2 regions of the Embleya sp. NPDC059237 genome follow, and region 1 is predicted to be linked to the other one. Evidence: riboswitches for the same ligand, from Rfam matches in the RefSeq annotation. Region 1 holds a riboswitch; the other holds the start of a gene.
What was found. Region 1 has a riboswitch for S-adenosylmethionine ahead of ACFXKZ_RS46780 (aminotransferase class V-fold PLP-dependent enzyme). Riboswitches for the same ligand answer to the same signal wherever they lie in the genome.

Region 1 (11,073 bases):
CGCACGGCTGGAGGTCTTGCATGATGCGGAATGGAGCTGTTCGCCCCCGGTGGCTCTGCGCGGCCCTCGTGTCGGCGATTCCCCTGGTGTTCGTCGCCGGCTGCGGGACCTGGGACAAGCACCGCGATGTCGACAAGCCCCGCCCCGACGCGGGCGTCGCCCAGGTGGCGGTGGACGTGCGGCCGGACCGACCCGCGCAGCCGGGCCGGCCGATCGTGGTCAGCGTGCGCGAGGGCCGGTTGTACGCGGTGAACCTGGTCGGCCCCGACGGCAGGGCGGTGCCCGGGGGCAACGCGCCCGGCGACGCGACCTGGTCCAACTCCGAGCCGCTGGGCTACGCCACCAAATACACGCTCACTGCGTCCGCGGTGGACGCCTTCGGGCACACCACGACGCGTACCGAGGACTTCACCACCATCGCCCGGGACGCCGAGTTGACGGTGGACACGGTGACGCCGGACGCCGACTCGACGGTGGGCGTCGGCATGCCGATCACCGTCACGTTCCACGGGCCGGTCACCGATCCCGCGCAGCGCGCCGAGGTGGAGCGGCACCTGGAGGTGTCCACTTCCGCGCCGGTCGAGGGCGCCTGGGGCTGGGTGGACGACAAGACGGTGCGTTATCGGCCCAGGGCGTACTGGCCGGTCGGCACGAAGGTGGCGGTGCTCACCAGCCTGCTCGGCGTCGACTTCGGGCACGGCGTGTACGGCGGTCCCGGCGGGCGGGTCGGCTTCGACATCGGCGATTCGGTGATCGCCACGGTGGACTCCGGGGCGCACACGATGACGGTCAGGCGCAACGGCACCGACCTCAAGACCGTCCCGGTGACCACCGGCAAGCCCGGCTTCACCACCCGCTCCGGCACCAAGGTCGTGCTCGGCAAGGCGCCGCACGTGCTGATGGACGGCACCACGGTCGGCATCTCGGCGGACAGCAGCGACGGCTACCGGCTCGACGTGGAGTGGGCCACCCGGGTGACCTGGAGCGGCGAGTTCGTGCACGCCGCGCCGTGGTCGGTGGGCTCGCAGGGCAGCGCCAACGTGAGCCACGGGTGTGTGGGGATGAGCACCGACAACGCCAAGTGGTTCTACGACCAGGTCAAGATCGGCGACGTGGTCACCGTGGTGAACACGGGCGATCCCAAGGCGATGGAGCCGATCGGCAACGGCTACGGCGAGTGGAACCTGGACTGGCCGGACTGGTTGGCCAGGAGCGTCGTGGGAGCGGGCACGACCCGGCCGCTGTGAGGGCGATGTCGGTGCCTGTGCCGCCAACCGTGACCTCCGGGGCCGCGTCGGCCCGCGGGGCGGCCGGGAAGGGCCCTGTACGGCCGACTGCGGGGCGAACGACGAAGGGCCCCACCGGATTCCCCGGTGGGGCCCTTCGTCGTTCCTGCGCGTCCTACGGGTCGTGCCGATGTGGCGTCAGCAGCCCGGCCCCGGTCGCGTCAGTGGTGACCGTGTCCGCTGGTCAGCTCCTTGTACTCCTCCGCCGTCGGCTTCTCGATCGGCTCGGCGAAGTACCAGTGCGACATCCGCGACCGCAGCTTGTCCGAACGCTTGACCTTGCGGGCCACACCGTTCTCGTCCTCGGCCGCTTCCAACTCGTACGGCTTCGGCTGCTCGTGCGCGGTCAGGGTGTGCCGCATCCCCGGGTCCAGCGGCTCGTGGATCTCGATGAACTCGCCGTGCGGGAGCTTCTTGATCACACCGGTCTCGCGGCCGTGCAGGACCTTGTCCCGGTCCCGGCGCTGCAGACCCTTGCAGATCCGCACCGTGGCCAGGTAGGCCAGCACCGGGGCGACGAAGAAGGCGACCCGACCGATCCAGGTGATCGAGTTGATCGACATGTGGAAGTGCGTCGCGATGATGTCGTTGCCACCGCAGACCCACAACACGCCGTAGCAGGTGATCCAGGCGACACCCAGACCGGTGCGCACCGGCATGTTGCGCGGGCGGTCCAGGAGGTGGTGCTCACGCTTGTCGCCGGTGATCCAGCCTTCGATCCACGGGTACATCGCCATGAACGTGAACAGCACACCGGGCAGGATCAGGGACGGGATCAGCACGTTGAAGCTGAACGTGTGGCCCCAGATGTTCCACTCCCAGTTCGGCATCAGGCGCAGGGATCCCTCGAGGAATCCGATGTACCAGTCGGGCTGGGAGCCCGCAGTGATCTGTCCCGGGTTGTATGGACCGTAGGACCAGATCGGGTTGATCTGCACCAGGCCGCCGAGCGCGGCGGTGATGCCGAACACAATGAAGAAGAAGCCACCGGCCTTGGCCGCGTAGACCGGCAGCAGCGGCAGGCCCACGACGTTCTTCTCGGTCTTGCCCGGGCCGGGGAACTGGGTGTGCTTCTGGTAGAAGACCAGGATCAGGTGGACGGTCACCAGACCGACCATGATCGCCGGGATCAGCAGCACGTGGATGGTGAACAGGCGCGGGACGATGTCCTCGCCCGGGAACTCCCCGCCGAACAGGAAGAACTGCACGTAGGTGCCGACCAGCGGGATCGCCAGGACGACGCCCTCGGCGATGCGCAGACCGGTACCGGAGAGCAGGTCGTCGGGCAGCGAGTAGCCGGTGAAGCCGTTGACCATGGCCAGCACGAGCAGCAGGAAGCCGAACAGCCAGTTTATTTCGCGCGGCTTGCGGAACGCCCCGGTGAAGAAGATCCGGAACATGTGCACGAACAGCGAGGACACGAAGATCAGCGCCGCCCAGTGGTGGATCTGACGCATCGCCAGACCACCGCGGATGTCGAAGCTGATGTCCAGCGTCGAGGCGTACGCCTGCGACATGTGGATGCCCTGCAGCGGCACGTAGGAGCCGTCGTAGACGACCTCCTGCATGCTCGGCTTGAAGAACAGCGTGAGGAACACGCCGGTCAGCAGCAGCACGATGAAGCTGTACAGCGCCACTTCACCGAGCATGAAGGACCAGTGGTCCGGAAAGACCTTGCGCAGGTTCTTCTTCGCCGCGCCGTAGATGCCCAGCCGGCTGTCCAGCGCGTCGGCCGCGCGAACGGCCGCGTTGTCCGGGATCGGGGTGCTCTTGTTGGCCCCGCCCTTGGGTTGTTCGCTCGACATCAGCCACGCTCCCAGAAGCTCGCGCCGACCGGTTCGGCGAAGTCCTGCGACGCGGCGAGATTACCCGCCTCGTTCACATGGATCTTCAACTGCGGCAGCGAGCGAGCGGCCGGGCCGAACACGACCTTGCCGTCGTCCGCCAGGTCGAAGGTGGACTGGTGGCACGGGCACAGCAGGTGGTGCGTCTGCTGCTCGTACAGGCCGATCGGGCAACCCACGTGGGTGCAGATCTTCGAGTACGCCACGATGCCCTCGTGGCCCCAGGCCAGTTCCTTCTTGGACTTGATGTCCTTCGGCTCCAACCGGACCAGCAGGACCGCGGACATGCCCGCCTTCTCCAGCCAGCCGTGCGAGAGCTCCTCCTTCTGACCGGCCGGGCCGTACTTCTCGACCAGACCCTCGGGAAGCGCCATGGTGAGCGAGCCCTTGACGATGTCGTCCGGCTTGATCGGCAGGCCGGTCGCCTCGTTGATCAGCTCCTTGCCCGGCTTCCACTCGGTGTGCCGGAGCTTGGTGCCGGGCAGCGGGCCGAGGTCGCGCAGCAGCACCACGCCGGACAGCGGCACCAGGGCCATCGCGCCGATCATCGTGCGCCGGATCAGCGGCCGACGGCCGATCACCGAGTCGGAGGCGCCCTGGGTGAACTCGCGGATCGCGTATTCGCGCGTCTCCGGGTCCGAGGTGAACTCGTGGCGCTCCTGAACGATCTCCTCGTCCGTCATCAGCGTGCGCGCCCAGTGGATCGCGCCGGCGCCGATGCAGAACAGCGCGATGCCCAGGGTGCCGCCGAGGGCGGCGTTCTGGGCGCCGATCTTCCCGAAGAAGAAGATGTCGATGATGCGGTCTTTGTCGATGCCGACGTACGACCAGATGAAGCCGATCGTGGCCAGCATCGAGATCACGAAGAGGAACGCGACCTGACGCTCGGCGCGATTGGCCGCCTTCTCGTCGATGTCGGTGCGGCGCGGCTCGTGGGCCGGCAGGCCGGGGTCGGCGAACGGGTCGCCTTCCGCCGGAACATGTGCCGAGGCGGGAACCTCGGGCAGGTGCTCTTCGGGCACTTCGGATTTGTCCTGGCTACTCATTTGGTCCTGGCCTTGGGGGTCCGGGCGGCAATCCAGATCGCACAGCCGATCAGCAGGCCGAGCGCGATGATCCAGCCGAAGAGGCCCTCGGAGACCGGGCCGAGGCGGCCGAGACCGAGACCGCCGGGGTTCGGCTCCTTGTGCGTCGTCTCACGCACGTAGGTGACGATGTCCTTCTTCTGCTGCTCGGGCATCGTGCTGTCCGGGAACGAAGGCATGTTCTGCGGGCCGGTGAGCATGGCCTCGTAGATGTGCTTCGGGTCCACGTTCTTCAGCGGCGGTGCGAACTTGCCCTGGGTCAGGGCGCCGCCCTCGCCGGAGAAGTTGTGGCACTGCGAGCAGTTCGTGCGGAACAGCTCGGCGCCGTTGACGATGTCGCCGTCGGGCGCGTACATGTTCGCCGTCGGGATCTTGGGCCCGGCGCCGAGGGAGGCCACGTACGCGGAGAGCTGCTCGATCTGCGCCGGGGTGTAGACCTCGGGCTTGCGCGGTGCCTGGGCACCGGGCTGCTGGAGGGGCATCCGGCCGGTCGACACCTGGAAGTCGACGGCGGCCGCGCCGACGCCGATCAGGGAGGGTCCGTCCGAGGAGCCCTGGGCGTCGAGCCCGTGGCAGGTCGAACATCCGCTCAGGTAGAGCTTCTTGCCCGCTTCGACCGCGATGGAGGCAGAGTCGTCGGCCTCCGCCTTCTTGGCGGGCGCGAACGCGGCGTACAGCCCCCCCGTGGCCGCGAGCGCAAAAATGAGTACGACGATCGCCGCCAAGGGGTGGCGTCGCCGCGCGGAGAGCTTTTTCACGGATAACCCCGGTCCAATGTCGTCTGCGTAGTGAGTGTCGGGACGTCTACCTGATGACGTAGATCGTGAAGAACAGACCGATCCAGACCACGTCGACGAAGTGCCAGTAGTACGAGACGACGATTGCGGCCGTGGCCTGCTCGTGCGTGAACCGTCGGGCCGCGTAGGTGCGTCCGAGGACCAACAGGAAGGCGATCAGACCGCCCGTCACGTGCATGCCGTGGAAGCCGGTGGTCAGGTAGAAGACCGAACCGTAAGCCGACGACGAAAGAGTCGTGCCCTCCTTGACCAGCTCCGTGTACTCCATCACCTGACCGCCGACGAAGACGGCGCCCATGATGAAGGTGATGATGAACCACATGCGGAGCTTCTTGACGTCACCGCGTTCGGCCGCGAAGACGCCGAGCTGACAGGTGAGCGAGGACAACACGAGGATCGTCGTGTTGCCCGTCGAGAACGGGATGTTCAGCTCACTGGCATGCTCGCGCCAGGCGTCCGAGCCGGTGACCGACCGGATCGTGAAATACATCGCGAACAAGGCCGCGAAGAACATCAGCTCCGACGCCAACCAGACGATCGTGCCGATGCTGACCAAGTTGGGACGGTTGAGTGTCCCGTGTGTCCCGTGTGAGGGGGGCCCGGTTTCTAGTGAAGTTGCTGTCGCCACGGCGGCCATTATTGCGGTCGCCGGATCTGCCCACACTTCGGGGGGTAACCCTCGTTGAACGTGTCGGGGTTAGGCTCTGGTTCCGTGAGTGGCTCTGCAGGCGATGCCGGGATGTTCCTGGCACACGCGACCCCCGGGAACGTCCCGCCCGAACTGACCCCCATTCGGCTCCTGACCGGGTGGGTGTTCGAGCCGATCCCGATCCTGGTCGCGATGTTGTTCGGCGGGCTCTATCTGTACGGGGTGCACAAGCTCAGGGCCCGCGGGGACGCGTGGTCGCGGTGGCGCACCTTCTCGTTCCTGGGATTGGGCCTCGGCACGTTCCTGATCGCGACCGAGTCGGCGCTGGCCGCCTACGACACCGTGTTGTTGAGCGTGCACATGGTGCAGCACATGGTGCTGGCGATGATCACGCCGATCTTCCTGGCGCTGGGCGCGCCGATCACCCTCGCGCTGCGCACCCTGCCGACCAAGTGGCGTAATCGGCTCAACGCCCTCCTGCACAGCAGATTCTCGAAGGTGGTCACCTTCCCGGCCTTCGCCGGCTTCGTCTTCGTGCTCAATCCGTTCGCGCTGTACTTCACGCCCTGGTACGAGCTGACGCTGCGCAACACCTTCATGCACGACATGAATCACGTGCACTTCGTGATCATCGGTTGCATGTGGTTCTGGCCACTGCTCGGGCTCGACCCGATGCCGCGCGCGAGCCATCCGATGCGGTTGCTCGCGGTCTTCGCGACGCTGCCGTTCCACGCCTGGCTGGGCATCGCGATCATGAGTTCGTCCACCGTGCTGGCCGGTGACTGGTACAACGACCTCGGTCGCGACTGGGGCGCGAGTCCGCTGTCCGATCAGGGCACCGCCGGCGGGATCCTGTGGGGCAGCGGCGACATCATCGGACTGCTCGTCTTCCTCGTGTTGTTCGTGCAGTGGGCCAAGGCGTCCGAACGTGAGGCGGTGCGCGAGGACCGGCGGCTCGATCGACTCGAACTGATCGAGGCCGGGCGCAAGGCCCGGGAGGAGCGGTTGGCGCGCGAGGCGGCGGCGGGCGGCGACGGCGCCGGGGGCGTCGGGGATGCCGGAAAATCCGTCGCGAAGAGCACTCTTGCGGGTGACTCTGCCCGAACGGCGGACGGCGATTCGGCCGTCCGGGTGGCCCCCGGAGCCGAGCCGAGGTCGGCGAGCGGGGCCGAGTAGCGTCGCGGCATGATCCTCGAACGGTTCCTCCGCCGGCGGCGTGCCGAGCCCGTGCCCGTGCTCGTCGACGACGGCACGCTGGTCGTGGTCGGCTCCTGCTTCGATCCGGCGCGGGCCGACTCGGCGGTGGTCGCGGAGATGCGGGCGGCCGGGGTGGCGGTGGAGACCGGTCCGTTCGTGATGCGGCACGTGGTGACCCTGCCGGACCACGACGCGGTCGCGGAGGCGACCCGGATCCTGGCGGCGGACGGATGGGCAGTCACGGTCGTGGCGGCCGACGAGCGGCCGCTGCGGGTGCGGATCGCGCGGCAGCAGGTGCTCACCGGCCTCGAACCGGCCCGCGAGCGCACCCGGATGGCGGGGCTGGCGCAGCGGTTGGGCGGGGACGCCGAGGGCTACGAGGTGCTGGCGCGTGGGTGAGTCGGGCGGACCCGGGCGGTCGGGCCGGGATCGGAGCGTGACGAGCCCCACATTCCGGCGGGGAAAAGCGCTAACATCCGGGGCGGATCCAAGTTGTCGTCCCGTACCCGGACTCAGGCAGGTGGACATGACGCGCGGCGAGACCATGACCGTCCTTGTGTACAGCGACGACCGCAACACCCGTCGGAAGGTCACCCTCGCGCTCGGGCGCAGGCCCGCCGTCGACGTGCCGTTCGTGGAATACCTGGAGTGCGCCACCGAGCCCGCCGTGATCGAGGCGATGGACAAGGGCGGCGTGGACCTCGTGATCCTGGACGGGGAGACCGCCCCCGCCGGCGGCATGGGTGTGTGCCGGCAGCTCAAGGACGAGATCTACAACTGCCCGCCCGTACTCACCCTGGTCGGTCGCCCGCAGGACGCGTGGCTGGCCACCTGGTGCCGGGCCGACGCGGTGGTCGCGCATCCGTTGGACCCGCGCACGCTTGCCTCGGCGGCGGCCGACCTGATCCGCGGGCGGATCGCGGGACGCCAGCCGGCCTGACCGCATCGCGGATAACCGTCGGGTGTCGCCGGTCCCGGTCGGTACGCTGGCGCCGACTCATCCGATGACACTGCGGGAGCGGACCATGGGCGCCTCGGCCTCTACATACCAGAGCGGCGGCAACCCGGCGGCCCGTTCCTGGCGCGACATCCTGGCCTCGCTCATGCGGGGTGACGACCTGCCGGCGGATGCCACGGCGTGGGCGATGGACCACATCATGACGGGTGAGGCCACGCCGGTGCAGGTGGCCGGGTTCGTGATCGCGCTGCGGGCCAAGGGCGAGACCGTGGACGAGGTCTCGGGTCTGGTGCGGGCGATGTACGAGCACGCGTCGACCATCGAGGTACCCGGCCGCACGGTGGACATCGTCGGCACGGGCGGCGACCTCGCCCGCACGGTGAACATCTCGACCATGTCCGCGATCGTGGTCGCGGGCGCGGGCGAGACCGTGGTCAAGCACGGCAACCGGGCGGCGTCGTCCGCCAGCGGCGCGGCCGACGTGCTCGAAGCGCTCGGCGTGGTGCTGGATCTGACCCCGGAGCAGGTGGCCCGGACGGCCGGGGAGGCGGGCATCACGCTGTGCTTCGCGCAGCGCTTCCACCCGTCGTTGCGGCACGCCGCGCAGGCGCGGCGCGAGCTGGGGGTGCCGACCACGTTCAACTTCCTGGGCCCGCTGACCAATCCGGCGCGGGTCCGGCATCACGCGATCGGGGTCGCGGATCTGCGGATGGCGCCGATCGTGGCCGGTGTGCTGGCCGATCGTGGGGCCACCGCGCTGGTCTTTCGCGGTGACGACGGGTTGGACGAGTTGACCGTGACCACCACGTCCCAGGTGTGGATCGTGCGGGACGGCGACGTGCGCGAGGACCGGGTGGATCCGCGCGACCTGGGTATCGCGTTGAACGGGATCGAGTCGCTGCGCGGCGGCGACGCGATGTTCAACGCGGGGGTGGCCCGGAAGCTGCTCGCGGGGGAGAAGGGCGCGGTGCGCGACGCGGTGTTGTTGAACTCGGCGGCGGCGCTGGCCGCGCTCGGCCCGGGAGACGGATCGTTGACGCAGCAGTTGGCGGCCGGGATCGAGCGGGCGGCGGAGGCGATCGACTCGGGGGCGGCGCAGGCGGCGCTCGATCGATGGGTGGGCGTGACGCGGTCGTTCGCGCGAGGGTAGCCGGAGGCGGATGTGTACGCCGGGTGGGCCGAGGTGGGCCTGCCCGGCGTCGTCGCGTTCGGGCTCCGTCGGGGCGTGGGGGCGGTGTCCAGTATGTGGAACCGGTGGGGTGGTCGTTGCGCGCGGCGATTCCTGCGGTAATAATTCTGCGCAGGTCACGAGTGACAGTGGAAAGCCCCGGCTTGCTGTCCGGCAACCCTCGCTCCGCGGTGGGGTGCCCCGGGTGATGACACGGTCGGGCGTCGTCAGGCGTCCCGGCAAGCGCGGACCCCTGGTGTGGCGGCAGGCAATTGCCCCATGCGAACCGGGTCCTGTACCTGGGGAGCATGTGATGGCGTGAAATCTCTTTCTCGAAACGGGCTGATCGGCCCATTCCGTACGCGCTGAGTCGTCGCGCGTCGCTTTTCCGAGACCACATTTCATCCGGGGATCACTCCGCGCTGTTTTGATGTCGACTTCTCGACATTGCGTGGGTCGGTTCTCGTCTGCCGAGGAGATTTGCCATGACCGCCGGTACCGCTTCCGCCGCTTCCGCCGCCTCCGTTGCCTTCGACGCCGATGTCGCCATTGCCGCCCCGCTGCCCGTGGTCGGGCGGGATGTGCTCGTTCCGCTGGTCACCGGGGGTGAGGTGGAGTACGCGGCGCTCGACTACGGGGCCAGCGCGCCGTGTCTGCAGCGGGTGTGGGACGACGTGGCCGGCTATCTGCCGTACTACGGCAGCGTGCATCGCGGTGCCGGCTACCTGTCGCAGTTGTCCACCGAGCTGTACGAGCAGAGCCGGGCCACGGTCGCGGAGTTCCTCGGGTTGCGGGGTGACGACACGTTGCTGTTCACCCGGGGCACCACCGATTCGCTGAACCTGCTCGCCTCGGTACTGCCGCGCGGCACCCGGGTGTTCGTGTTCGAGACCGAGCACCACGCGGCGCTGCTGCCGTGGCGTCGGCATGCCGGGGTGACCCAGTTGGCGGCGCCGTCCTCGCCCGAACAGGCGGTCGCGGCGCTGGAGGCCGCGCTCGAAGGCTCCGGCGACGGGCCTCGGCTGGTGTGCGTGACCGGTGCCTCGAACGTGACCGGCGAGCTGTTCCCGGTGGCGGAACTGGCCGAGGTGGCACACCGGTTCGGGGCGCGGATCGTGCTGGACGCGGCGCAACTGGCGCCGCACCACCCGGTGTCGGTCGCGGACCTGGACGTGGACTGGGTCGCGCTGTCGGCGCACAAGCTGTACGCGCCGTTCGGCTCAGGGGTGTTGGCGGGGCGCGGGGACTGGCTGGACGCGGCGGAGCCGTACCTGGCGGGCGGCGGGGCGAGCAAGGCGGTCTCGCGCGACCACGTCGAGTGGCAGAGCGGCGCGGCCCGGCACGAGGCGGGGTCGCCGAACGTGATCGGCGCCTACGCGTTGGCGTCCGCGTGCCGGGCGATCACCGAGGCGGGGCCGGCGGCGCTGGTCGCGCGTGAGGAGGCGTTGTTGGCGCGGTTGCGGGCTCGGTTGGCGGAGATTCCCCAGGTGCGGACGCTGGAGCTGTTCGGGCCCGAGTCGGCGCGGGTGGGTGTGCTCTCGTTCGTGGTCGAGGGGTGGAACAGCTCGCGGTTCGCGGCGGTGTTGTCGGCGGAGTACGGGATCGGGGTGCGGGACGGGCTGTTCTGCGCGCACCCGCTGGTGCGGCACCTGTTGGGCGGGCGGGCCGATCAGCCGACCGAGTGTGGGTCGCCGGACGCGCCGGAGGGGCAGCAGAACCTCAACGCGATCCGGGTCAGCTTCGGTGTGGGGACGCCCGTCGAGCACCTGGACCGCTTTGCGGCGGCGGTTCGGGAAGTGGTGGAGCGGGGGGCGCGGTGGAGCTACACGGTGGATGGGGGCCGGTGCGTTCCTGATTCGGACCCGCGCGTGTTGCCTGCGGCGTGACGGGGGTGTGGGTCGGCGGGGGTCGCGTGCCTGGGCCTTGGACGGGGCGGGTCGTCCTCAAACGCCGGACGGGCTGACTGGGTCGCCTGCGGAGTTGGGTTGCGGCTTGCTTGTCCTCAAACGCCGGACGGGCTGACTGGGTCGCCTGCGGAGTTGGGTTGCGGCTTGCTTGTCCTCAAACGCCGGACGGGCTGACTGGGTCG
Region 2 (11,073 bases), on a different contig from region 1:
CCTACGTGCCCGGCCTGATCGGCCAGGACGTGCAGGAGGCGCTGGCCGAGCAGGGCCGGGTGTGGCCGCCGTGCCCGTTGCACGACGACCACCCGCTCTACCTCGAACCCGAACTCGGCGAGGACCCACACTGGGTCTGCGAGCGGGCCGGCACCGTGATCGCCCCGCTCGGCGCGCTGACCTCGACTCAGCCGCCGAACGAGCGCGCGGTCAAGGACGCGTAGATCGGCCGGTCGGCGCCCACCGCGTACGCGCCGACCCAGCCCTCGCCCTCGGCGCGACCCACGGTGACCCCGGCGTGGACCACCTCCCGGGTCGTGGTCACCACCTGGTCGGCGCCGGCGCCCAGAGCCGCCTCGGCCCGCCGCTGCTCCTCGGCGTCGGCGGCCCGCAGCGCCTCGGCGAGCACGTCGTACGGGTCGCCGGCCGCCGCGCCGTCGCCGCCGGGCAGGGTCAGTACGGTCCGACTCGGCGGTGGGTCGGCCGGGTCGTGCAGACCGTGGCGGATTGCCTCCGCGCCGTAGCAGAACCGGATCAGCGGCGCCCACATCGCCGACCAGTACGCCCGCGAGGGCGCCCGCTCGATCCCGGCGACCTCGCCGTCGAGCAGCACCACCGCGCCGACCTGATCCGGCACGCACTCGAACTCGGCGACGAAGCGCTCCAGTTCGAGGGCGTAGTGCTTCGTGAACAGCACCAGGTTGCCGGTCTCGGCGAGGCCGGCGGAGGCGTTGAACCGCTGTACGGCCGGCCACAGCCGGCTGTACCCGTCCGTGTCGGCACTCGCCGAGGCGGCGGCGCGCAGCGTGAGCGGCAACACGGCGAGCGGCTGCGGCCCCGCCGGGATCAGCCCGGACTGGGTCTGCTGCACGCACATCGCCGCGTCGAACGCCAGCTCGCTCGAGGGCTCGACCAGCGCGGCCCGGGGCATCGCGTGGTCCTGCGCGCTGCGCTCGACGAGCACCGCGAGGTGACACGGGACCAGCGCGACATGCGGGCTGTGGTTGACGAAGGTGAGCGTGCCGTAGCCACTGGTGCCGATCCACAGATCGGTGGGCACGGTGACGGTCGGCGCGTCGACGGTGTCGCCGAGCAGCGGCAGCACCTGCATACGACCGACGCTCTGCACCCGTCCGAGGGTGCAGTCGGCCAGCAGGTCGCCGATCGGCAGCGTGTCGTGGGCGAGGGTGGTCATGCGGTCACCTCCGGGTGGGCCAGGCGCAGCAGCGCGGGTATGGCGGCGGTCGGGTCGGCGGCCAACATCAGTCGGCACCAGGCGAGTTCGAGGGCTTCGGGACGGTGGACGGGGGCAAGCGGCAGGTCCGGCGCGTAGCCGCGCAGGCCGCCCGCCTCGGCGGCCAGGACGGGGGAGAGCTGGACCACCGGCACCGCGACGCCGAGGGTGCGCGCCGCGTCGAGCACCTGGGCGAACCGGCCGGCGGGCGCGTTTTCGTAGCCGTCGCCGACCACCACGATCAGCTCCGCGCCGGTACGCAGCGCGGCGATCAGGGCCTCGGCGGCGGCGGTCGGGCCGGCGGGGTGGACCAGCCGGCCGTCCGGGACGCCGCCGATCCACACGTCGTGGCAGGTGCCCGCCGCCGCCCGCAGTGCGTCGCGCAAGGCGAGCACGGCGGCGATCGGCCGCAGCGGCTGGTCGGTGCCGCCGCGCATGGAGGCGGAACCGTCCAGGACGAGGGCGATCCGGCGGCCGGCCAGGTCGAGTCCGGCCGCGGTGCGCGCGGCGCGCCGGTCGAGCGCGGCGGCGACCTCGGCGGTCATGCCCTCGGCGAACGCGTACAGGTAGAGCCGGACCGCGTCGTAGCGGTCGAGGTCGACCTCGACCACCACGCCCGCCCGAGCGGCCTGCCGCTGTCCGGCCAGCCGCTGTCCGACAGTGAGCCGGGCGGCGGTCAGCTCCAGGACGCGGGCCGGCTTCTCGTTTGGGTGGAACCGGCCGCGCAGCCCCTCCAGGGTTTCGAGCGGCAACGCCGCGCCCGCTTCCAGGTCGGTGCGGGCTGCCCGGTACGCGACCGGGAGCGGCAGCGTGTACGGCCCCTCGGCGCCGAGCACGAACGCGACGCACTCGCGCACCGCGGCAGGATCGGTCCGGTCGGCCGCCCAGCGGTCGATCTCGCGGGCGAGGATGCGGTGTTCCTTCGGGTCGAGTTCGCCTCCGGCGAGTCGCTTGGTCAAGATCGCGCGCAGGATGCCGCTCAGCCGCAGACCCCACGCGTGCCGCAGGGCGCCGGCCAGCTTGTCCCGGTAGCGCACCGACCACAGTTCCAGGGCGGTGGAGCCGAGCACGGTGCGCAGGATCAGTCGGCGCACCCGCGCGTTGTTCACCCGCCGCTCGGCCAGCAGGGCGAACAGCTTGAGCCGGCGCGGCACGGTCAGCGCGGCGACCGCGGCGTGGACGGCGTCGCCGTCGTGCTCGTGCGCGGGCGTGCCGAGCAGGTGCAACACGCCGAGCTGCCGGCTGCGGTCGGTGGCCCCGGGGGAGCACACCAGGCCCGCGTACAGCCGCCGGTCCAGCGCGGCCATCGCGCGGTGCGCGTCCTCTTCGAGGGCGAGCTGCTCGTCGCGGGTGTTGTAGAAGGAGGCTCGTCCGGTCGCTGCCACGGCGACGTCCAGGAAACGCACGACGGTGGCGGCGGCCTCGGCACGGGCGGGGTTGTCGGCGCTGAGCGCGCGCACGATCTCGGTCTCGGTCATCGAAATGGGCTCCCCCGTGGGCACCCGGGGCAGGTCGCGGGTCCGGTGTTGGTCTCGGTACGTAGCCGGGACCGCTTCCAACCCATGGGAAACGGCACTGTACGAACACGCAGTTCCCCGGGTGCGATGGCATGCGACTTCGGGCAGGTCACGGGTCCCGGATAGGGATTCGAACCCCAAGCACCCCAAAAGCGCTTGTACGCCATGACAGAAGGAACACGTAGTTCCCGAAGTCGCGTCACGAGCCTACGAGCGAGCGACCGGCGATGCCGGCGAATATCGGCTCAGCCGGGGAAGTCCGAGGTGTCGAGATCGATCCCGAACGGTTCGGGCAGGGCGATCGAACGTCCGAACGACACACGATGAATGCGCTGGTGAAACCGACCATTGGGCTCGAAATGCAGGGCGACCTCCGGACCGTAGGCGCCCCAGCGGTCGACGACCAGGTACAGCGGAACCCGAGCACCCGCATACGCCCGACGCCTGTCCTCGCGGTCGTGATCCGTTCCGGGCCGCGCGGCGATCTCCACGACGAGCGCGGCATGCTCGGCGGATATCGGCAGGGTGTCGTCGTCGACGGAAATCGACGGATCGTCCTCGGGCATGATCACCAGATCGGGGGTGTACAGCCGATTCGACGGGATCAGATGCACGGCGGGGGCCTCGAAGCTCGCACAACCTTTCGGCGTGGCGCCCGCCAGAGCCCTGTGGATTCGTGCCGCGATCAGGCCGTGCTCTTTTCCCGGGGGCGGTGTCATGGTGATGTACTCGCCGGGGATCTCGGCGCGCCATCCCTTGGGGACGTTCAACTCCCGCCACGTGGTCATGAGCATGTCCCACATGGTGCGGTCGTCGGGGTCGGTCGTGTCCGCCTCGTTCGTGGGTGTGCTCGTGTCGGCCACCTCGTTCGCCCTTCACCTCGGTCCGTGTCGTTTCGGAGCGACGCTACGGGTCACGGGCTGGCCCGTGCGGCCCGAGTCGCCGGCGCCACTCGAACGAGCGAACGTGTTTCGAACCGTGCTGGAAGGGTCCGCCGGCACGCGAAAGAGGCGGCCCCGAAGGGGACCGCCTCTCGCGTGGAGCTACCGACCGGGTGGGTCGGGACTACCGATCCTCAGCGGATCAGAAGTCCATGCCGCCCATGTCCGGGGCGCCGCCGCCGGCCGGAGCGGCGTTCTTCTCCGGCTTGTCGGCGATGACGGCCTCGGTGGTCAGGAACAGCGCGGCGATCGACGCGGCGTTCTGCAGCGCGGAACGGGTGACCTTCGCCGGGTCGATGATGCCCTCGGCGATGAGGTCCACGTAGTCGCCGGTCGCGGCGTTGAGGCCGTGACCCGGGGTCAGGTTGCGCACCTTCTCCACAACCACGCCGCCCTCGAGGCCGGCGTTGACCGCGATCTGCTTGAGCGGGGCCTCGACGGCCAGGCGCACGATGTTCGCGCCGGTGGCCTCGTCGCCGTCCAGGTCGAGCTTGTCGAACGCGATGGTGGACGCCTGGAGCAGGGCCACGCCACCACCGGCGACGATGCCCTCCTCGACGGCGGCCTTCGCGTTGCGCACCGCGTCCTCGATGCGGTGCTTGCGCTCCTTGAGCTCGACCTCGGTCGCGGCACCGGCCTTGATGACCGCCACGCCGCCCGCGAGCTTCGCCAGGCGCTCCTGGAGCTTCTCGCGGTCGTAGTCCGAGTCGGAGTTCTCGATCTCGGCGCGGATCTGGTTGACCCGACCCGCGACCTGGTCCGAGTCACCGGCGCCGTCGACGATGGTGGTCTCGTCCTTGGTGACGACGACCTTGCGGGCGCGGCCGAGGAGTTCGAGACCGGCGGTGTCGAGCTTGAGGCCGACCTCCTCGGAGATGACCTGGCCACCGGTGAGGATGGCGATGTCGCCGAGCATGGCCTTGCGACGGTCGCCGAAGCCCGGAGCCTTGACGGCGACGGACTTGAAGGTGCCGCGGATCTTGTTCACGACGAGCGTGGCCAGGGCCTCGCCCTCGACGTCCTCGGAGATGATCATGAGCGGCTTGCCCGACTGCATGACCTTCTCGAGGAGCGGGAGGAGGTCCTTCACCGAGGTGATCTTCGAGTTGACGATGAGCACGTAGGCGTCTTCGAGGACGGCCTCCATGCGCTCCATGTCGGTCGCGAAGTAGGGCGAGATGTAGCCCTTGTCGAAGCGCATGCCCTCGGTGAGCTCGAGCTCGAGACCGAAGGTGTTGCTCTCCTCGACGGTGATGACGCCTTCCTTGCCGACCTTGTCCATGGCCTCGGCGATCATCTCGCCGATCAGGGGGTCAGCGGCGGAGATCGAGGCGGTGGAGGCGATCTGCTCCTTCGTCTCGACGTCCTTCGCGAGCGCGAGCAGCTGCTCGGAGACGGCCTCGACGGCCTTCTCGATGCCACGCTTGAGGGCCATCGGGTTCGCGCCGGCGGCCACGTTGCGCAGGCCCTCGCGGACGAGCGCCTGGGCGAGGACGGTCGCGGTCGTCGTACCGTCACCGGCGACGTCGTCCGTCTTCTTGGCGACCTCCTTGACCAGCTCGGCACCGATCTTCTCGTACGGGTCCTCGAGCTCGATCTCCTTGGCGATGCTCACACCATCGTTGGTGATGGTGGGCGCACCCCACTTCTTCTCGAGCACGACGTTGCGGCCCTTGGGGCCCAGCGTGACCTTGACGGCGTCGGCGAGCTGGTTCATCCCGCGCTCGAGGCCGCGGCGCGCTTCCTCGTTGAACGCGATGATCTTGGCCATGTGGTGAAGTCCTCCCAGAACGGGGGTGAGTGCCGGACCGCACAGGTGCCCGCGACGGACGACCCGACCACCGCGAGGATCCCTCCCTCACGGGTGCCGAGCCTCACCGGCCCGGTCCGTTTCTGTCACTCTCACATCCAGAGTGCTAACGCCAATGATTAGCACTCGACCATGCCGAGTGCAAGCGCAACGGGCGGGTCCGGGCCCCTCGGCCCACACCCGCGCGTGTCACACACCACCCCAACCCCCCCACCCGGGCCCCGAGGCGCGGCCCGTCCACATGCCGCGGGGCTCGGCCTCGGCCGCCCGACACGGGTACGTGTGCGCCCCCGCCCGCCTGCACGGCCCCTGGCCGGGCCCGCCCGCCCCGGCACGTCCGGAGCGGCCCCGGAACGGGAATCCCGGCTGCCGGGCCTGCGGTGGTTGCGTGGTCGCGTGGTTCGGACCACGGCGTTGCCCGCACGGCCGGGACGGGTTCGGATGTGCCGCCCCTGGGCCCACATCGGGTTCGGGCGTCGCGCCGCCCCGGCTCACGTCGGGTCCGATCGCGCCGCCGGGTCGTCTGTGGCCATGCCGAGTTCGGGTGCCGTGCCTGTGGTTGTGCGGGGGCGGGTGGCGGGCTCGGCCGCGTCGTCCGCATCGCTCTGGTGGGCCGCCTCCCGCCGGAGCGGATTCGCGTGTACCGCCGCACCCGCGCCCCGCCGCCGCCCGCACGTCGGGGCCGGGGGACAACGACCGGGGCCCGGCCCCCGCTTGGCGGGAAGGCCGGGCCCCGGTCATGGATCCGACAGGATCGGGCGCGTTATGTGCCGCGATGTGTCGTGCAGTCCGTGGTGTGGACCGTTTCAAGCAGAGGAGCAGAGGAGCGCATGGCTCCCGGTTCAGGCGGTGACGCGGACCATGTCGGCCTGCGGCCCCTTCTGCCCCTGCGAGATCTCGAACTCGACTCGCTGCCCCTCCTCGAGCGTCCGGTACCCGTCCATCTGGATCGCGCTGTAGTGGACGAAAACGTCCGCCCCACCGTCGACCGCGATGAAGCCGTACCCCTTCTCCGCGTTGAACCACTTGACGGCGCCCTGAGCCATTCCTAACTCCCCTGTTACTGGCCCTTTCACGGATACTGCACGCCGCAGCTCCGGGTTCGTATCCAGAAGGACCCGGCCCTCTGCTACGACCGCGGCTGAATGTATCCGGACGGATGCCCGGAGCAACAGGTCAATCGGACGAGAATTCCCGAGCGAATAAAACTCGCATTCTTCGCGAGTCTTAGAAAAAGCCGTATTTCAATCCACCAGGAAAACGACTTTCCGCACATATCGGATGTGATCCCGACCACGGGTTTACCGACGCGCCGCCGCCAAAGACGGGAAATGGAGCCGGTTAAACCCGGGTTACGCACAACCTTCGGCAGGAACGAAGAAATCCGCCGCGCGGTGCTCGCGCGGCGGATTTCCCGGTTCCGTTTCGTGCCCGATCGAGGAAGATCGGGACGCTCGGCCTATCGCGTCAGCAACCCCCGGCGACCGCCGGGATGATCGAAACGGTGCCCTTGTCGGGGATCGCCGTGGCGAGCCCGTCGGCGAAGCGCACGTCCTCGTCCTCCACGTACAGATTCACAAAGCGACGCAGCTTGCCCTCGTCGTCGAGGATGCGCGCGCGAATTCCGGTGTGGGCCTTTTCCAGCGAGTCCAGGACCTCGGCGAGCGTGGTGCCCTCGGCGGACACCTCCGCCGCCCCGCCCGTGTAGGTGCGCAGGATGGTCGGGATGCGAACGGAGACGCTCATGCGAGGCCGGCCTTTCGGAAGGAGTCCAGGGTGGGTCGAATGGTCGCGGTGGGTCCGGTCGTCGGCGTGACCGCGTCCAACGTCTTGAGGCCGTCGCCCGTGTTGAGCACGACCGTCTCGGCGTCCGGGTCCAGCGCGCCGGACTCGAGCAGCTTGCGCAGGCAGCCCACGGTGACCCCGCCCGCGGTCTCGCCGAAGATGCCCTCGGTACGCGCGAGCAGCTTCATCGCCTCGACCACCTCGACGTCGTTCACGTCCTCCACCGCGCCGCCCGTGCGCTTGCACACGTCGAGCACGTAGGGGCCGTCGGCAGGGTTGCCGATCGCGAGCGACTTGGCGATCGTGTCCGGCCGCACCGGGCGGATCACGTCGTGCCCGGCCTTCCACGCGGCGGCCACCGGGGAGCACCCCGTCGCCTGGGCGCCGAAGATCTTGTACGGCGCGTCCTCGACCAGACCCAGCGCGATCAACTCGCGAAAGCCCTTGTCGATCTTGGTCAGCTGCGACCCCGACGCGATGGGAATGACGATCTGCTCCGGCAGTTTCCAGCCGAGTTGTTCCGCGATCTCGTAGGCCAGCGTCTTGGAACCCTCGCCGTAGTAGGGCCGCAGGTTGACGTTGACGAAGCCCCAGCTCTCGCCGGCCGGGTCGCCGATCAGCTCCGAACAGAATCGGTTGACCTCGTCGTAGGTCCCCTCGATGGCGACCAGCTCGCCGCCGTAGACCGCCGCCGTGACGACCTTGCCGGCCTCCAGGTCGGACGGGATGAACACACAGCTGCGCAGACCCACCCGGGCGGCGGCGGCACCCACCGCGCCGGCCAGGTTGCCGGTGGACGAGCAGGACAGCGTGGTGAAGCCGAAGGTGCGCGCGGCCTCGACCGCGATCGCCACCACGCGGTCCTTGAAGGAGTGCGTCGGGTTCCCGGAGTCGTCCTTGACGTGCAGGTTGCGCACGCCCAGCTCGCGGCCCAGGTTCTCGGCCCGCACGAGCTTGGTGAAGCCGGGGTTCAGGCTGGGCCGGGACGCGACGTCCGCGGACACCGGCAGCAGCGGCGCGTAGCGCCAGATGTTGTGCGGCCCGGCCTCGATCCGCTCCCGCGTCACGGTGCCGAACTCGTAGGCGACCTCCAGGGGGCCGAAACAGGACTCGCAGGCGTACTTCGGGCCGAGCTCCGTGCGCTCTCCGCACTCGCGACACGACAGCGCGACGGCCGGACCGAAGGAGGTGGGGATGGCGCTGGTGGTGCGGGTGGCGGTGGGTGTCGCCATGGCGAGGGCCTTTCTGTCCTCATCTTTACCCGTGGGGTCCCACGGGCCGGACTTGGCACCTGTCCGACTCGTCGGCCGCTCGCTCGCGCCGAAAGCGCGTCACGAGGAATGACGATCGGATGGTTGCCGGGGCTTCAACGGGCCGTTCCCTCTGCCCCTCTGGATGAGCTGCTATGGCGGTGGACACACCCTTCGCCGGGTGGCCGGTCCGCGTTTGTCCGGTCCGACGTGCGATCGTCGTAACCGGTGACGACGACTGTAACCGAACCGGTGCCGCGTCGATCATCCGGTCCACCTCGCGAGACGATAAAGGGTGGAACGACCGAGGCCGGAACACCGGCGACGACAGGGGATCTTCGAACGTGACGCACGAGGTGGGCGACTGGCTCCGACGGCGGTCCTCCGCCGCCGCCGACTGGCCCGTCGACAGGCTTCTCGACGCCAAACGCGACACCCGGGTCAGCGTCGTCCTGCCCGCGTTGAACGAGGCGGCGACCGTCGGCGACATCGTCAAGGTGATCCGGACCGAGCTGGTCGAGCGGGTACCGCTGGTGAACGAGCTGGTGGTGGTCGACTCCGGCTCCACCGACGACACCGCGCGGGTGGCCGCCGACGCGGGCGCGCGGGTGGTGCACCGCGACGACATCCTGCCCGCGCTCCCGGCCGTGCGTGGCAAGGGCGAGGTGTTGTGGCGCTCGCTCCTGGTCACCGACGGCGACATCGTCGCGTTCGTGGACGCCGACCTGAAGGACTTCTCGGCGGACTTCGTCACCGGGATCCTCGGCCCGCTGCTCACCGACCCCTCGGTCCAGCTGGTCAAGGCCATGTACGACCGGCCGCTGGAGATCGGCGACACGATCGTGCCCGCCGGCGGCGGCCGGGTCACCGAATTGGTCGCCCGCCCCCTGCTCAACCTGCACTGGCCCGAACTGGCCGGCTTCGTGCAGCCGCTCGGCGGCGAATACGCGGCCCGCCGCACACTGCTCGAACAACTGCCCTTCCCGTGCGGCTACGGCATCGAGACCGCGATGCTCGTGGACACCCTGCGCCTGGTCGGCCTGGACGCGATGGCCCAGGTGGACGTCGGTGTGCGGCGGCACAACCACCAGGACGAGGCGGGCCTGGGGCGGATGGCGGCGGAGATACTCCAGGCCGTCGAGCGCCGACTGCGCCGCGGCCCCGCCGGCGCACACCCGGCCGCGCCGAACACCGTGCTGACCCAGTTCGAACGGGACGAGGCGGGCTTTCGCGTACGCACCCACGACATCGCCGCCCGGGAGCGACCGCCGATGGCCACGGTGCCCGAGTACCGGGCACGAACCCGCCTGGTCGGGCGCTGACCCCCGGCCCGGGGGTTTTCCCGGCGTTCGGCCCAGGTTTCCCCGGCGTTCGGCCCGGGTTTCCGCCTCGGTGGCCCGGGGTCCGCCGATGCCCGAGAGGCACAATCCGACTACGTGTGGTAGTGGTCGGTGGGCGTGATACTCGCCACACCGTTCGAACCGAGGGCACGGTCGGCCCGGGTTTGCGCACCGGGATGCGTGGCTAGGGTCGGGGCATGAGTGCTCCCCCTCCCGCCACCCCCTCTCCCGCCGGGGTGCTGGTCGCCTCCAACCGCGGTCCCGTCTCCTTCTCCCTGGAGGACGACGGCACGCTCACGGTGCGGCGCGGCGGCGGCGGACTGGTGTCCGGCCTGTCCACCGCCGGGCAGGGCACCGGCGCCGTGTGGGTCTGCTCCGCGCTCGGCGAGCCCGACCGCACCGCGACCCGCGCCGCGCCCTCGGGCCGGCTGGATCTCGCCGGTCACGACACCGGCGGGCTGGCCGTGCGGATGCTCGACATCGACCCCGGCACCTTCGCGCGGGCGTACAACGCCATAGCGAACTCGACCCTGTGGTTCGTCCACCACCTGCTCTACGACACCCCCTCCAAGCCGGTCTTCGACGCGCGCTTCCGCAAGGAGTGGGCCTCCTACGAGGCGTACAACCAGGCGTTCGCCGAGGCCCTGGCGGAGGAGGCGGCCGAGGGCGCGAAGGTCGTCGTACAGGACTACCACCTGACCCTGGTGCCGGTACTGCTCCGCCGACTGCGTCCCGACCTGCGGATCGGCCACTTCGCGCACACCCCCTGGGCGCCGCCGGACTACTTCCGGCTGCTGCCCGACGACATCGCCCGCTACGTGCTCGAAGGGGTGCTCGGCGCGGACCACGCCGGATTCCATTCCCGGCGCTGGGCGCTGGCGTTCCTGGACTGCTGCGCCGACGTGCTGGGCGCCGAGGTGGACCGGGACGCGATGACCGTCACGCACGCGGGCCACGTGACCGAGATCGGCGTACACGCGCTGGGCGCCGACGCCGAGTTTCTGCGCGAGCGCGCGTCCCGGGCCGACGTGGACACCCGCCTCGCCGGGCTGCGCGAGGCGGTCGGCGACCGTCGGGTGATCGTCCGGGTGGACCGTACGGAGTTGTCCAAGAACATCGTCCGGGGCCTGCTGGCCTACCGCGAACTGCTGCGCACCCGACCGGAATGGCTCGGCCGGGTGGTGCACGTGGCGTTC

Region 2: linked by a shared signal. The riboswitch ahead of thrC (threonine synthase) and the one ahead of ACFXKZ_RS46780 (aminotransferase class V-fold PLP-dependent enzyme) in region 1 are both predicted to bind S-adenosylmethionine.

What each region holds. Positions count from the first base shown of each region.
Region 1 is NZ_JBHZAE010000025.1:36,615-47,687, forward strand. It holds gene ACFXKZ_RS46735 (Ig-like domain-containing protein) at 69-1,247, shown strand; gene ACFXKZ_RS46740 (cytochrome bc complex cytochrome b subunit) at 1,448-3,091, opposite strand; gene ACFXKZ_RS46745 (Rieske 2Fe-2S domain-containing protein) at 3,091-4,176, opposite strand; gene ACFXKZ_RS46750 (c-type cytochrome) at 4,173-4,973, opposite strand; gene ACFXKZ_RS46755 (heme-copper oxidase subunit III) at 5,020-5,649, opposite strand; gene ACFXKZ_RS46760 (cytochrome c oxidase assembly protein) at 5,725-6,837, shown strand; gene ACFXKZ_RS46765 (ribonuclease E inhibitor RraB) at 6,847-7,257, shown strand; gene ACFXKZ_RS46770 (response regulator transcription factor) at 7,385-7,798, shown strand; gene trpD (anthranilate phosphoribosyltransferase) at 7,884-8,966, shown strand; SAM riboswitch class IV at 9,120-9,236, shown strand; gene ACFXKZ_RS46780 (aminotransferase class V-fold PLP-dependent enzyme) at 9,470-10,870, shown strand.
Region 2 is NZ_JBHZAE010000003.1:399,833-410,905, forward strand. It holds gene ACFXKZ_RS12410 (hypothetical protein) at 1-224, shown strand, start outside; gene ACFXKZ_RS12415 (ARPP-1 family domain-containing protein) at 188-1,195, opposite strand; gene ACFXKZ_RS12420 (hypothetical protein) at 1,192-2,712, opposite strand; gene ACFXKZ_RS12425 (Uma2 family endonuclease) at 2,997-3,614, opposite strand; gene groL (chaperonin GroEL) at 3,835-5,463, opposite strand; gene ACFXKZ_RS12435 (cold-shock protein) at 6,345-6,548, opposite strand; gene ACFXKZ_RS12440 (MoaD/ThiS family protein) at 6,970-7,248, opposite strand; gene thrC (threonine synthase) at 7,245-8,519, opposite strand; SAM riboswitch class I at 8,536-8,689, opposite strand; gene ACFXKZ_RS12450 (glucosyl-3-phosphoglycerate synthase) at 8,882-9,859, shown strand; gene ACFXKZ_RS12455 (trehalose-6-phosphate synthase) at 10,075-11,073, shown strand, end outside.